Regions from separate parts of the Alteromonas sp. 009811495 genome, predicted to be linked through region 3. Evidence: predicted binding sites of a transcription regulator. Region 3 holds the regulator's gene; each other region holds the start of a gene.
What was found. Region 3 encodes FNR, which switches genes on or off when oxygen is low (the NO sensors DNR and NnrR bind a similar motif). Its sites were predicted from a motif close to TTGATCTAGATCAA; they were not measured.
Positions count from the first base shown of each region.

Region 1: the regulator FNR is predicted to act here: its motif matches at 2,173-2,186, upstream of OZ660_RS00145 (OmpW family outer membrane protein).
Region 2: the regulator FNR is predicted to act here: its motif matches at 1,596-1,609, upstream of OZ660_RS19055 (high-potential iron-sulfur protein).

Region 1 is NZ_CP113972.1:29,349-33,607, forward strand. It holds gene OZ660_RS00130 (DNA topoisomerase family protein) at 13-555, shown strand; gene OZ660_RS00135 (Sua5/YciO/YrdC/YwlC family protein) at 579-1,178, shown strand; gene hemF (oxygen-dependent coproporphyrinogen oxidase) at 1,175-2,107, shown strand; gene OZ660_RS00145 (OmpW family outer membrane protein) at 2,300-2,974, shown strand; gene OZ660_RS00150 (group II truncated hemoglobin) at 3,066-3,494, opposite strand; gene aroE (shikimate dehydrogenase) at 3,493-4,259, shown strand, end outside.
Region 2 is NZ_CP113972.1:4,261,981-4,266,239, forward strand. It holds gene OZ660_RS19040 (exonuclease domain-containing protein) at 1-550, opposite strand, end outside; gene OZ660_RS19045 (CPXCG motif-containing cysteine-rich protein) at 735-926, shown strand; gene OZ660_RS19050 (flavin reductase family protein) at 919-1,548, shown strand; gene OZ660_RS19055 (high-potential iron-sulfur protein) at 1,757-2,050, shown strand; gene OZ660_RS19060 (amidase) at 2,124-3,758, opposite strand; gene OZ660_RS19065 (substrate-binding periplasmic protein) at 3,901-4,259, opposite strand, start outside.
Region 3 is NZ_CP113972.1:2,111,780-2,116,038, forward strand. It holds gene ttcA (tRNA 2-thiocytidine(32) synthetase TtcA) at 1-424, opposite strand, end outside; gene uspE (universal stress protein UspE) at 588-1,511, opposite strand; gene fnr (fumarate/nitrate reduction transcriptional regulator Fnr) at 1,682-2,422, opposite strand; gene OZ660_RS09755 (sulfite exporter TauE/SafE family protein) at 2,474-3,133, opposite strand; gene ccoS (cbb3-type cytochrome oxidase assembly protein CcoS) at 3,120-3,398, opposite strand; gene OZ660_RS09765 (heavy metal translocating P-type ATPase) at 3,400-4,259, opposite strand, start outside.

The sequences.
Region 1 (4,259 bases), 2.1 Mb from region 3:
CTTAAGGTTCTTATGTCGAAAATAGACCATTCTTTGTTCTCCGCTCACGAGCATGCACTAGAGGATAACTTTGGTGATTGTCCTGATTGTGGTAAACCGCTGCATATTAAAAATAGTAAATCGGGTCCGTTTATTGGCTGCACGGGGTATCCAGATTGTCACTTTAGCAAACCGCTTCACGATAAACAAACCACGCTTTTAAAAACACTGGATGGTGTGCCTTGCCCGGAATGTAAAGGGGCATTGGCTATAAAGAAAGGGCGGTTTGGTATGTTTATTGGCTGTACCAACTTTCCTGATTGCCACTACATTGCTCCAATTAAACAACAAGAAGACACGCTTGTTGACTGCCCCAAATGTAAGAAAGGGCATTTAATATCGCGTACCAACAAGTATGGAAAACAGTTTTTTGCATGTAACCATTATCCCCAATGTCGTTATGTGCTAAATTTCACGCCTGTGAACGAAGCCTGTCCACAATGTGGATGGGGAGTGTTGATTGATAAAAAAGGGCAAGTTCAATGCCCACAACCTTCCTGTGGCTTTAAGAAATAACCTGCGCGAAAGCTGAGAAGAACATGTCTGAATTCCACAATGGGAATGCAATTGGCTCTGCATCGGATGATGTGAAAGAAAGCGACCCGATTGTCGCTGCCTTCAACGAAGGAAAATTACTGGTTTATCCCACAGAAGCGGTCATGGGTATAGGGTGCGACCCTGATAATGAAACTGCTGTAAACGCATTATTGGAACTTAAGCAACGTCCAGTAGAAAAGGGCGTTATCTTAATTGCAGCCAATTACAGTCAGCTTTTACCTTACGTCAATGATAATGCGATTAGGCCAGACAGACGCACTGATATTTTTTCTAGTTGGCCTGGCCCTAATACGTGGTTGCTACCAAAATCGGCAACTGCACCGCAGTGGATTACTGGGCAGCATGACAAAATAGCCGTTAGGGTAACCAATCACCCAGTGGTTGTGGCACTTTGCACAAAATTAGGTAAACCTCTGGTGTCAACCAGTGCCAATCTCACAGGACATCCTCCCGCCATAACACTAGAGCAAGCTAAAGCTGTGTTTGCAGATTCCGTGACATATGTTGAGGGCGAAGTTGGCGGTGCTACAAAACCCAGTGTAATAAGAGATGGCGATACAGCAGAGGTAATACGCCCATGATATCAACAGAGTTACTAGACGGAAAAAACGCAGAAGATGTTATTGCACAGGTAAAAGCTTATCTACTCAACTTGCAAGATACTATTTGCCAAACATTAGAGCTTGCCGACGGAAAAGGCCAGTTTGTCGAAGATAGCTGGCAGCGTGAAGAGGGAGGCGGCGGTCGCTCGCGTGTACTTAAAAACGGTGCGGTTATCGAGCAAGGCGGCGTCAATTTTTCACATGTCTTTGGTAGTCAAATGCCTGCATCCGCAACGGCAAACCGACCAGAGCTAGCAGGCCGTAATTTCCAAGCGATGGGGGTGTCTCTCGTTATTCATCCACATAACCCTTACATTCCCACTTCACATGCAAACGTACGCTTTTTTATTGCAGAAAAAGAGGGAGAGGCACCTATTTGGTGGTTTGGTGGTGGTTTTGACCTAACGCCCTTTTATCCATTTAAAGAAGATGTTGTGCATTGGCATGATACAGCTAAGAAACTCTGCAAGCCGTTTGGTGAAGAGGTCTATCCAAAATACAAAAAGTGGTGTGACGATTACTTTTATCTGAAGCATCGAAATGAAACGCGTGGTGTTGGCGGTCTTTTCTTTGATGATCTCAATGAGTGGGGATTCGATCAATCATTTGCGTTTATGCAAGCAGTGGGTAATGGCTATATTGATGCCTATGTCCCTATCGTGGAACGCAGAAAACAAACGCCTTACGGCGAACGGGAGCGTGACTTTCAGCTGTATCGTCGTGGCCGCTACGTAGAGTTTAACTTGGTGTTTGATAGAGGCACTTTGTTTGGTTTGCAAACTGGTGGTAGGACAGAGTCAATTCTTATGTCGATGCCGCCGCTGGCGCGATGGGAGTATTGTTATACACCTGCACCAGGTAGTGCAGAAGCCAAACTTGTCGATTGGCTTAAACCTACACAGTGGTAACTCGCGCGATAATGGTTAACCAATATGCCAGAAACGCCGCAACATAATCATTGCGGCGTTTCTTTTTGATCTATATCAACTTGTATTAGTGTCAGTGTTTCAGTTACTTATGAACTTTGCGCTGGATCAACATTTCACTTCATCAAAAGCGTACAGTGGCGTCATCTTATTTAAACACACGAGAGACACACCATGCGTAAACACACTCTTTCAGCAATTTGCCTTACACTCGCAGCACTTTCTCCACTAGCTAGCGCTCACCAGCAAGGTGACTGGGTTGTGCGCGGCGGCCTAACTACCGTTGCCCCAGATGAGTCATCATCAAATATCATTGCTGGTGGTACTGATCTAGGTGTTGCATTAACGGTTGATAACAATACGCAACTTGGTATTAATGTGGCGTACTTCCTAACAGACAACATCAACCTCGAGTTGTTAGCTGCTACACCTTTCAAACACGATGTAAACTTCTCTGTTTCCGATCCGTTGGGTACGGGTACTCAATTGGGTGAAGTAACACATTTGCCACCATCGTTAACAGCAAACTACTACTTTAACGATGCTAACTCGCCGTTTCAGCCATATGTTGGAGCTGGTGTAAACTATACAATTTTCTTTGACGAAGAGTTTACAGGGGCTAACAGCGATGCTGGCCTTAGCGACTTATCACTAGACAATTCATTTGGACTTACAGCACAAGTTGGAATGGACTACATTGTAGATAAAAAATGGCACGTGAATGCCTCAGTACGTTTCATCGATATTGATACCGACGCAACATTTAAAGTAGGTGATGCTGATGGCGTTGTGAGCGATATTGAAATCGACCCTTGGGTTTACACTATTTCAGTGGGCTATACGTTCTAGTATCTAATCGCACTACTTATGCGCCATAAAGAGCGTGGACAGTAACAGGGGACTTGCGCGCCAAGAGAGTTATTCTCGACAGCGCGCTTTTTTATTTGCTATTAATCATATGCTCTGCAAGTTGATCTAGCGCTTGCAGCAATTGTTGAGCAAGTGCCATATCGTCGACGGTCTGAAACATCGCCTTGCGCATACAATACATCCATTGGTCTTTAAGCACAGGTGTCACAGTAAAGGGTAAGTGTCTGGCACGAAGGCGCGGATGGCCAAACTGTTGCTGAAAGTCATCGGGACCGCCTAACCACAGGCTCAAGTACAAAAAGAATACATGTCGAATTCTGTCGAGTGGTTGTGGATGAATAGCCAATAGTTCTTTAGCCATAGGATCGGTTTCCATAATGTCATAGAACGTATTGGAAAGTGCTCTTACTTTCTCTTCTCCACCTATTCGATAATATGGTGTACTCTTTTTAACATCTTCGCTTTTCTGTTTTGTTTTAAATAAGTCTCGTATTCCCATGAAAAAATTCGCTGTATTCGGAAATCCTATAGCCCAGAGTTTATCACCAACTATTCATCAAATGTTTGCACAACAGGTAGGCGAAGAGATTTCTTATGAGAAAATTCTGGCGCCTGAAGATGGTTTTGTCGATGCAGCGTCAGCATTTCTAGCCCAAGATGCTGCAATTGGATGCAATGTTACTATGCCGTTCAAATTAGACGCCTATAACTTTGCTCAGGTTGAAGACGCTGCCGCGAATGATGCAAAGGCCGTAAATACTCTGATGAAGACAGCGGATGGAAAGGTTAATGGTTTTAATACCGACGGTATTGGTTTAGTGAATGATTTACTTAATAACGGTGTAGTACTAAAAGATAAACACGTTTTACTGCTAGGTGCGGGTGGTGCGGCACGAGGTGTTATCTCTCCGTTATTTGAGGCCGGTATCGCGAAACTTACTATTGCTAATAGAACGCTAAGCCGTGCAGAGCAGGTGGCCAGTGAAAGTCAGTACAATGAAATAGCGGTAATGACGCTTGAGGACGTAGCGTCGATAACACCAAACGTGATCATTAATTCTACTGCAGCAAGTTTAAACGGCGAACTTCCATGCAATATAAATGCGGCGTCCTTAAGTGAGTGTGAAGCGGTGTATGACATGGTTTATAAAAATTCACCAACACTTTTTATGCAAGAAGCGACAAAATTGGGAGTAGCGCAAAGTCTAGATGGGTTAGGTATGTTAGTTGAACAGGCCGCAGCAGCATTTACCATCTGGACAGG
Region 2 (4,259 bases), 2.2 Mb from region 3:
CCAAGTCGCGCATTGAAAACTGATTTAAACGGCTTTTGGTGTTACCAAAATACAAAAATAATAAGAAGCGCAGCGCTTCATCAAACAGGCACACCAAATAATCATCACTAGAGAAACTCGCTGGCCAGCCCTTTTGTTCAACTTCATTGCGAAGCAGTGTGACTAGTTTGGGTTTCGTCAGCGATGCAAGACCACTCACACTGGTGTACTCGCCAAGTAACCCCAGCAGTGCCTCTTTGGTTAAAACACCGGCAATATCGTTTATTGACGCGCTTGAAAGATCGCCAAACCAGCCATTGTCTATCAACCAGTCTATCTGCTGTTGAGGGGCGGTAATTTCTGCATAATTAAACTGCCTGCGATCAATAACGGCATACTTTCTATTTGCCGCGCGAACCACAACGCACTGTTTATCTTCATCAAGGGCTTTGAAATTGGCAATAAAAAGCGCCGCTTCATCAGTTAACAGCGTCGCGCTTGCCCCCTCAAAGAAGTGCAAGAATTCATAAAAATGCGTTAAATAATAACGAGGAGGCAAGTCTTTTCGCATAGTAATTGCTGTAATGCTGAACACGCAAATAGTGTATATTTATACAGATAAATTAACAACTCTCGTGCGCCTCGGCTTACGTTTACGTGTGCCAATTGCCTACAGCGAAAACCTGTTGAAAGATGATCACCCGCCGCCTTCACCACGTACCAGAAAGTACTAGAGTGAAACGGTGAAAAATTTTATGAGCTTAACCCGCGCGATGGGCTTTTCTTGCCCTTATTGTATGGCCCCTAACGACGTTGAAATTGATGAAATAAATGATGTTGGACAAGTGCAAGTACTTGACTGTCAGGTATGTTGCCAACCTATTGAACTTAACGTGTACCAGCATGGCGATGAACTTCAACTAGAGGCCACGCGAGAAAATGACTAGCCCCTTGTTTAAAACCGACATCGACAGCATGGAGCAGCGCTATCGCGCTAACCTTATAAACAGCTTATCCGGCTTTAAGCCAGCGGTACTGTTGGGCACCTCCGATGGTACTACGCACAATATCGCAATTATCAGTTCGGTGGTGCACATCGGTGCTAATCCGCCGCTACTTGGCATGATCATGCGCCCGCACACGGTACAACGAGACTCATTGGGTAATATTAAAAAAAGTGGCGTTTATACGCTAAACCACGTCAGTACCGACTGGATTGATAAAGCACACCAAACCTCTGCACGCTATGCACCGGATGAAAGTGAATTTGACGCCGTGGGCCTAACACCTTTTTTTAGTGAGACCTTTTCGGCACCTTTTGTAAAAGAAAGTGCAGTGAAAATCGGGCTTAAAGTGGCACAACATTTCACGCTCATCAACGATACAGAGATGATCATAGGCGAAATTCAAGAGCTACATATCAGCAAAGACTATATTGCAAGTGATGGGTTTGTTGATATTGAAGGGCTGAAGAGCGCCTGTATATCAGGTCTAGATAGTTATCACTCAACAAGCCGTTTGGCTCAGTTCGCCTACGCCAAGCCCGGTATAGCGCTAAAAACGAAGTGAACTTTGCCCTAGATGCTATATCTAACAAATAGGCGTGTGACGTTTATTTAATGTAGATCAATAGAAAGTGTACGTTTTTATTCGATCTTTTTTGAAAAAGAGATAGTATCTAGTTATGTAAAAAAACCTGCCGCTTTGGCAGGTTTTTGCGTTTAAGGCGCTGAATAAAAAAGAATCATTATCGTTTCTATCTCTTAAGGAGAGTGTTATGAAATCTGTAAATCGCCGCGACTTTCTTAAGCTGTCAGGCTCTACAGTAATTGGTCTTACATTAGGTGGCGTTGCGCTTCGCGCGCAAGCACAAGAGCAATTAAGTGCAGATGATGCAACTGCAAAAGCATTAAACTACACCCCATCATCAACCGTTGATGGTGCTAAGTGTGCTAACTGCATGTATGTACAAGGTAGTGATGGTGAGCAATACCGTCCTTGTAACATCTTCCCGAACAAGCTGGTAAATGCAGACGGTTGGTGTAGTGCATGGGTGAAAAAGCCAGGCTAACAGCCAGTTATACTGCCGCTTTTTGTTATTCACATTTGAAAGCCCCGACGACACATCGGGGCTTTTTTATGTGTCAGTTAACCTCACGCTTTGGCTGATAAGGCTTTGTTACAGCTTTAAGTGCAGGGTTATCAAATCGAGTAGGTAGCAAGCTTGGCGTGATGTAAAAACCGTGTTTTGCTTCAAATACACTGCCAATACCAAGCACTTTTTCATCTTGCCACTTCGCCCCAATAAAGCTTATTCCCACGGGCAAATCTTTTACTGCACCAGCAGGAATGGTTAGGTGCGGATACCCAGCAACTGCGGCTAAGTAGCCAATACCGATAAACCCTGCAGGTGAGTGATCGCCATAAACGCCATCAATGAGAAACGAGGGGCTATTTGAAGGTGCGACAAGCACATCAACTTTGTGCTTTGCCATCAACGCATCAATACCACTCTTACCTGCTGTATCTTGAATTAGCGACACGGCATTCTTATAGTTTTCACTTTCCAGTGAATCAGATGCCAACGACTTCTCGAAAATACTCTGATCGAACAATGCTAGTTCGCGCTCACTTTGGTTATTAAATGCTATCAGGCCTTCGAGGTCTCGAGCGGGTAACTGTGCCGGCGAAGAGGCCAGGTATTCATTAATAGAAGCATGGAATTCACTTAGCAGTACGTTGTACGAGTCTCGCCAGAAGCTGTCTGGCTGATTGAAATCGCTAATTTCAACTAGCGTAGCGCCAGATGCTTTAAGTTGCTCAAGTGCTTGCTCGTAAATGGCAAGTACGTGAGGGTTATCACCTTGACGATAACGCACAACGCCTACAGAGATACCTTTTAAGTCTGTCGCTATTAAAGAGGACGTAGGTAATGTTGGAATATGCGTATCTGCATCAGCAGTTGCTTTATCTTGAGCATCGCTACCTGCCATCACTGACGTCATCAACCAAGCATCTTGCACCGTAGCGGACATTGGGCCCGCGGTATCTTGGCTAAATGAGATGGGTACAATGTGGGTACGTGACAATAAGCCCACCGTTGGTTTAAAACCCACAATTCCGTTAATTGAAGATGGGCAGATTACCGAGCCATTCGTCTCAGTGCCTACTGCGAGAGAGGCTAAACGCAGTGCCATGGCCGCTCCCGAGCCAGAAGAAGAACCACACGCGCTGCGTGATAATATGTGTGGATTGCGGGTAAGGCCGCCTACGCCACTCCATCCGCTGATTGATGATTCAGAACGAAAATTCGCCCACTCTGACAAATTGGTTTTTCCTAAAACAATGGCATCTGCAGCTTTCAGCTTCGATACAATCGGCGCGTCACGTCCGGTGTCATTATTCAACAACGCCAGTGAACCTGCGGTAGTCGGCAATTCAGTCGACTCAATGTTGTCTTTAAGCAATATCGGAAGGCCTGCTAACACGCCAACCTGCTCACCATTTGCAATGCGCTTATCTAACGCTTTCGCTTGTTCAAGCGCATTTGGGTTTAGGGAAAGTACGCTGTTTACTTTAGTATCGCGTGCTTCTATACGAGCCAAATAACCTGCAACTAAATCGGCAGAGGTAATGTCTCCCGCCTTTATTGCTTGTACCTGAACATGAGCTGGTTTGTCTAACCATGTGTCTATTTGTTTTTTAGTAGTGGCTTTTGTTGCACAAGCACTGCACAGCAGAAGTACTGTAGTCAGTAGTACATACCCTTTTTTAATCATCGTTATTTCCTTGTTTCAGCAAACATGCCCAGAGTTGAGCCAGTCGTACTTTTTATACGCTGTCGCAGAAATAGTTCACTGTCTACAGAAATAAGACTATTTTTTGAACGCCGATGTCAATCCACAAATACAGTCGTTTAGCTTATGGGTGAACGTCAGGGAGAGATAGCTTGTTAAATAAGTTTTCAAGGCCGTACTTGTCGAGTAAGGCTTGATAACGTCCGTCTTCGATGAATAGGCGTAAGGTAGTATTAAATGCTTCACGCAACGTTGGGTCTGGAATAGCTGCGCGGTATGGCGTAATTGGGAATAGCTCGTGAAAGACAGTTCCATCGTTGGCATACATGTCGTTACGCGCTTTTAAAAAATTGAAGATATTACGGTCCAACACAATGGCATCAACGCTTCCAAGCATCAACATGTTCACTTGCCTATCTTGTCGTGCCATCTCTATATATGTTGGTAAAGAAGATAACGCACCACCAAACTCCTCGCCTAACA
Region 3 (4,259 bases):
AAATACCGCGACGCAAACGGGAGCAAAGAGAGCAGGTTGTTTTACCTTCAGGAATTTTATCTTTAACAATTGAATAGGTGTCTTCTTCGACGATTTTGTAATCGACACCAATGCTATCTAGATACTCAGGTAAAATATGCTCCGGAAAACCGGGCTGTTTCTGGTCTAGGTTTACGGCAACAATGTCAAAGTGAATAGGCGCAATTTTCTTTAAAAATAAAAGAATGTCGAGCATGGTGTAACTGTCTTTACCGCCTGATAAGCACACCATTACCTTGTCATTATTTTCAATCATTCCAAAATCGCCAATGGCTTTACCCACATTTCGGCGAAGGCGTTTTTGAAGTTTGTTGAAGTTGTACTTTTGCTTACTTTGCGTCGCATTTAAAGGCGCCGCATCAGCACCATTTGTGCCTAGACTCATAATTAACTAGCTTGGTTTGTAATAAAAGGCACATTATACAATAAAGCACCTTTTCGAAACCATGCCTGCGCGCGTTAATTTATTCGCTATTGTTTACTCAGAGCACTTGTTCGTTCAGAGCTCTTGTTCGGTTAGCATATTGACATCCTACTTTGCACAGTACTTAGTTTGCCAACGGTGATATAAAACCGTCGGGCTTGAGTGCCAACACATCGCAGTTCAGTTCATCGATAACATGTTCTGCAGTATTACCAATCAAAGCGGCTGAAATGCCAACTCTGCCAACTGTGCCGATGATAACGAGTTCTGCGTCAATGTCTTTTGCAACCATGGGGATAACCTTTTCTGGTAATCCTTCTTTAACTACGCATTTATTATCAGGTACACCATATTTAAGTGCGTGGGCGCGCATTTCTTTCTGGTGGTGCTGCTTAACCGCATCATGATAAGTGTCAGGGTCGAACTCAGGGACTTCAATAGCAATATTTAGCGGTGTTGAAGGGTAGCTGTTAACAAGATTGACATTCCCTTTTAAAAGCGACGCATAGTCGTTGGCAATAACGGTAATTTTATCATTGAGCGCGGCATGTTCGTCGTCTTCAGTACCTACGTTTACAGCAGCAATAATTTCGCCACCTTCTGGCCAATCGTGCTCTTTTACCAATAATACTGGACGAGGGCATTTACGCATCAGGTGCCAGTCTGTGGGCGTAAATATAACGGATGCCAAGTCATCATGTTTCTTAGTTGCTTTAACCACTAAATCGATTTGATTGTCCAAGGCATAATGAATAATTGATTCATAGGCGCGATTATTCCATTCAACAACAATATCAGTTTCTCCATAGCCTTGCTTGTGAAGCTCTCCTGATAGCCATTTGGCGTGTTCGTTAGTGACAGCGTCGCGCATTGACTCTCTTTCATCAGGGCTAAGCATAGTGGTCATGTCATAAGAGAGATCGTATACCACCATCATGGCTGTTACTGAAGCGCCCAATTTTGACGCTAATTCGTAGGCCCTGCTTAAGGCAGGTTGTGTGTCTCGCTCGGCATCAACAACAGCAAGGATGCGTTTGTACTCAATCATAACTACCCCTTATAAACAAAAGCTTAGTATTTAGTTTTATAAATACGTTGGACGCTTAAGGTAAGTGTAAACGACAATACTAAAAACGTTAGTTGTTTTAGATCAATAAATAAAAAAGGCGCAAACAAAGCGCCAATCTTAATCTTGTTACCAGTTGCTGATTAGGGTTCCTAACCGTTACACACAACGCTGGGACCGTTAAGTGCTTCTAGTTTTGTACTAAGCCTATCAAAATCTAAAATAGTAATAAGCTTGCCATCTACCTTGATAATACCGTCTTTTTGGAAGCGACTTAACAGGCGACTTATCGTTTCGATGGTCAAACCTAAATAGTTACCTATTTCGTTACGAGTCATCGTTAAGTGAAACTCTCTGTGTGAAAAACCACGTTCCTCAAAACGTTGAGACAAATGCGAGATGAAATATAAGAGACGCTCTTCGGCTGTGCGTTTGTTTAACAGCATAATCATATCGTGATCTTGCTTAATTTCCGCACTCATGAAGCTCATAATCTGGTGACGAAGTTTTGGAAATTGTACTGACATTTCATCTAACGTTTCGTAGGGGAGTTCGCACACCATTGCAGTTTCAAGAGCCTGCGTGTAGCTTTGATGCTGATTTTCACGTAGTGCATCAAAGCCTATGATATCGCCGGGAAAGTGAAAACCTGTTATCTGCTCTTCACCTTCTTTGTTTGTAACAAAAGACTTGAAAGAGCCTGTGCGAACAGCAAAGAGTGAACGAAAGGTATCGCCAGTTTGGATAAGCGTATCGCCCTTGTGGAGTGGCTTTTTACGCTCAATGATGTCATCAAGAGACTCAATTTCTGTCTTATTCAATGCCACTGGTAGACATAAATGACTGAAACTGCAGTTTTGACAATGTATAGAGAATTGGCTTCCTTTGCTCATAAATGCTAACTCACAAATTACAGGGTTTACTTTGTTATGATACCGCAAGATTTAGGCGATTGCGCGATAAATCAGATAAACAGCATATATAGCCATTATGCTCGCGATCCCTTGTCTAACCAATGTGTTTTTAAATCCAGAGATCAACCATTGACTCCCCAAGCTTGTCGCAATCAGTGTAGGCAAGGTGCCTAATCCAAAGAAGAACATAATTGCGCTACCTTGCAAGGCACTGCCAGAAGCCAATGACCATGTTAAAGTTGAATAGACTAACCCGCACGGTAACCATCCCCAAATGAAGCCGTAGGGAAAGGCGCTCAGCGGCGTTCTAAATGGTAAAAAACGTTTAGAGTAAGGCTGTATTTTTTTAAATATCCCGTTGCCCAACCGTTCTAGTTTGGTTAAGCCTGTATACCACTGCCCGAGATAGCATGCCAACAGCAGCAGCATGATGCCGCTAATCAGTGAAAGTGCATAATTTGCGAGAGGAATATAATCTGCGGCAATTTTTCCAAAAAAACCAGTTATACCGCCTGCGATGGTATAACTGACAATGCGCCCAATATTATAAGTCAGGGTATAGGGGAAGGGTGAAACGCCTTTTGGGGTAACCATTCGTAGTGCGGTGACAATACCCCCACACATTCCTACACAGTGAACGCCGCCTGCGAGCCCAATGAGAAAGGCAGAGAAGTAATTAATGCCTTCCATGAGTCTCGTTTTCAGGTTGATTGACTGATGTTTTCGCTGTGTTCGTGTGTTTAGATAAGTGAGTTAATTCTTCTTTTTCTTGCAGTTTCTTACGTTGTTCTGCAAGTTGTTTTTCCTCTGGCGACAGATCATCATCAAACAAAATACTGTAGCCTTGACGATCGAGGTCTTCAAACTGATTGGACTTTACAGCCCAAAAGAAAATAACGATAGCGACGGCCACGATAATGATGGCGATGGGTATAAGGACGTAAATAATGCTCATGCTACTTACTCAATAGTCGGGTTGAGTTTGTCACCACAATAATAGAACTTAGTGACATGCCTACCACAGCCATCCAAGGTGAAAGCAAACCAGATACAGCAAATGGTAGAATCAGAATGTTGTAACCTACAGACCAGCCAATATTTTGCCTAATTTTTTGTTTTACTTGCTTGGCGGTGGTAATTAACTCTGGAACAGAAAGTAATTGATCGCCAAGTAAGATAACATCGGCGGCGGTTTTTGCTACATCCGTTGCATTACCCACCGCTATAGCAACATCGGCGCTTGCTAATACTGGTGCATCATTAATACCATCTCCCATCATCATCACTTTTTTTCCGCTGGCTTGCATTGCCTGTACTTCGTGAAACTTATCTTCAGGAGTAAGACCACCTTTTGCAAGCTGTATGGGAAGGTGCTGTGATAGGGTATCTACATTGTGTTGGGTATCACCGCTAAGCACAATAAGTGAGTTATGCTTCCCAAGGGCATTAAGGGTGGTTTTGGTGTCTTTTCGTAACGTATCACTGACCTCAAATGCCCCTAAAAGCTTCCCGTTAACAGTGAGATACACGTTTGCGTTTATTGGAACAAGCGCAGTGTCGACTGCTACAAATGATGCACTTCCCATCATAAATTGTGCGTTATTTATTACACCGGTGATACCACCCCCTGGTGTAACAGTAAATTGTTCAACTTGATGAGGCGGTTGGCTGCCTGATTCGCTCGTGGTAATAAATGCTTTGGCTATCGGGTGCTCCGAACGCATTTCTAGTGCCATTGCAATGTTCATAACGCTGTTTTCATCAACACCATCAGCAAACCAGCGTTGGGTGAGTGTAAATTTACCTTCTGTAAGTG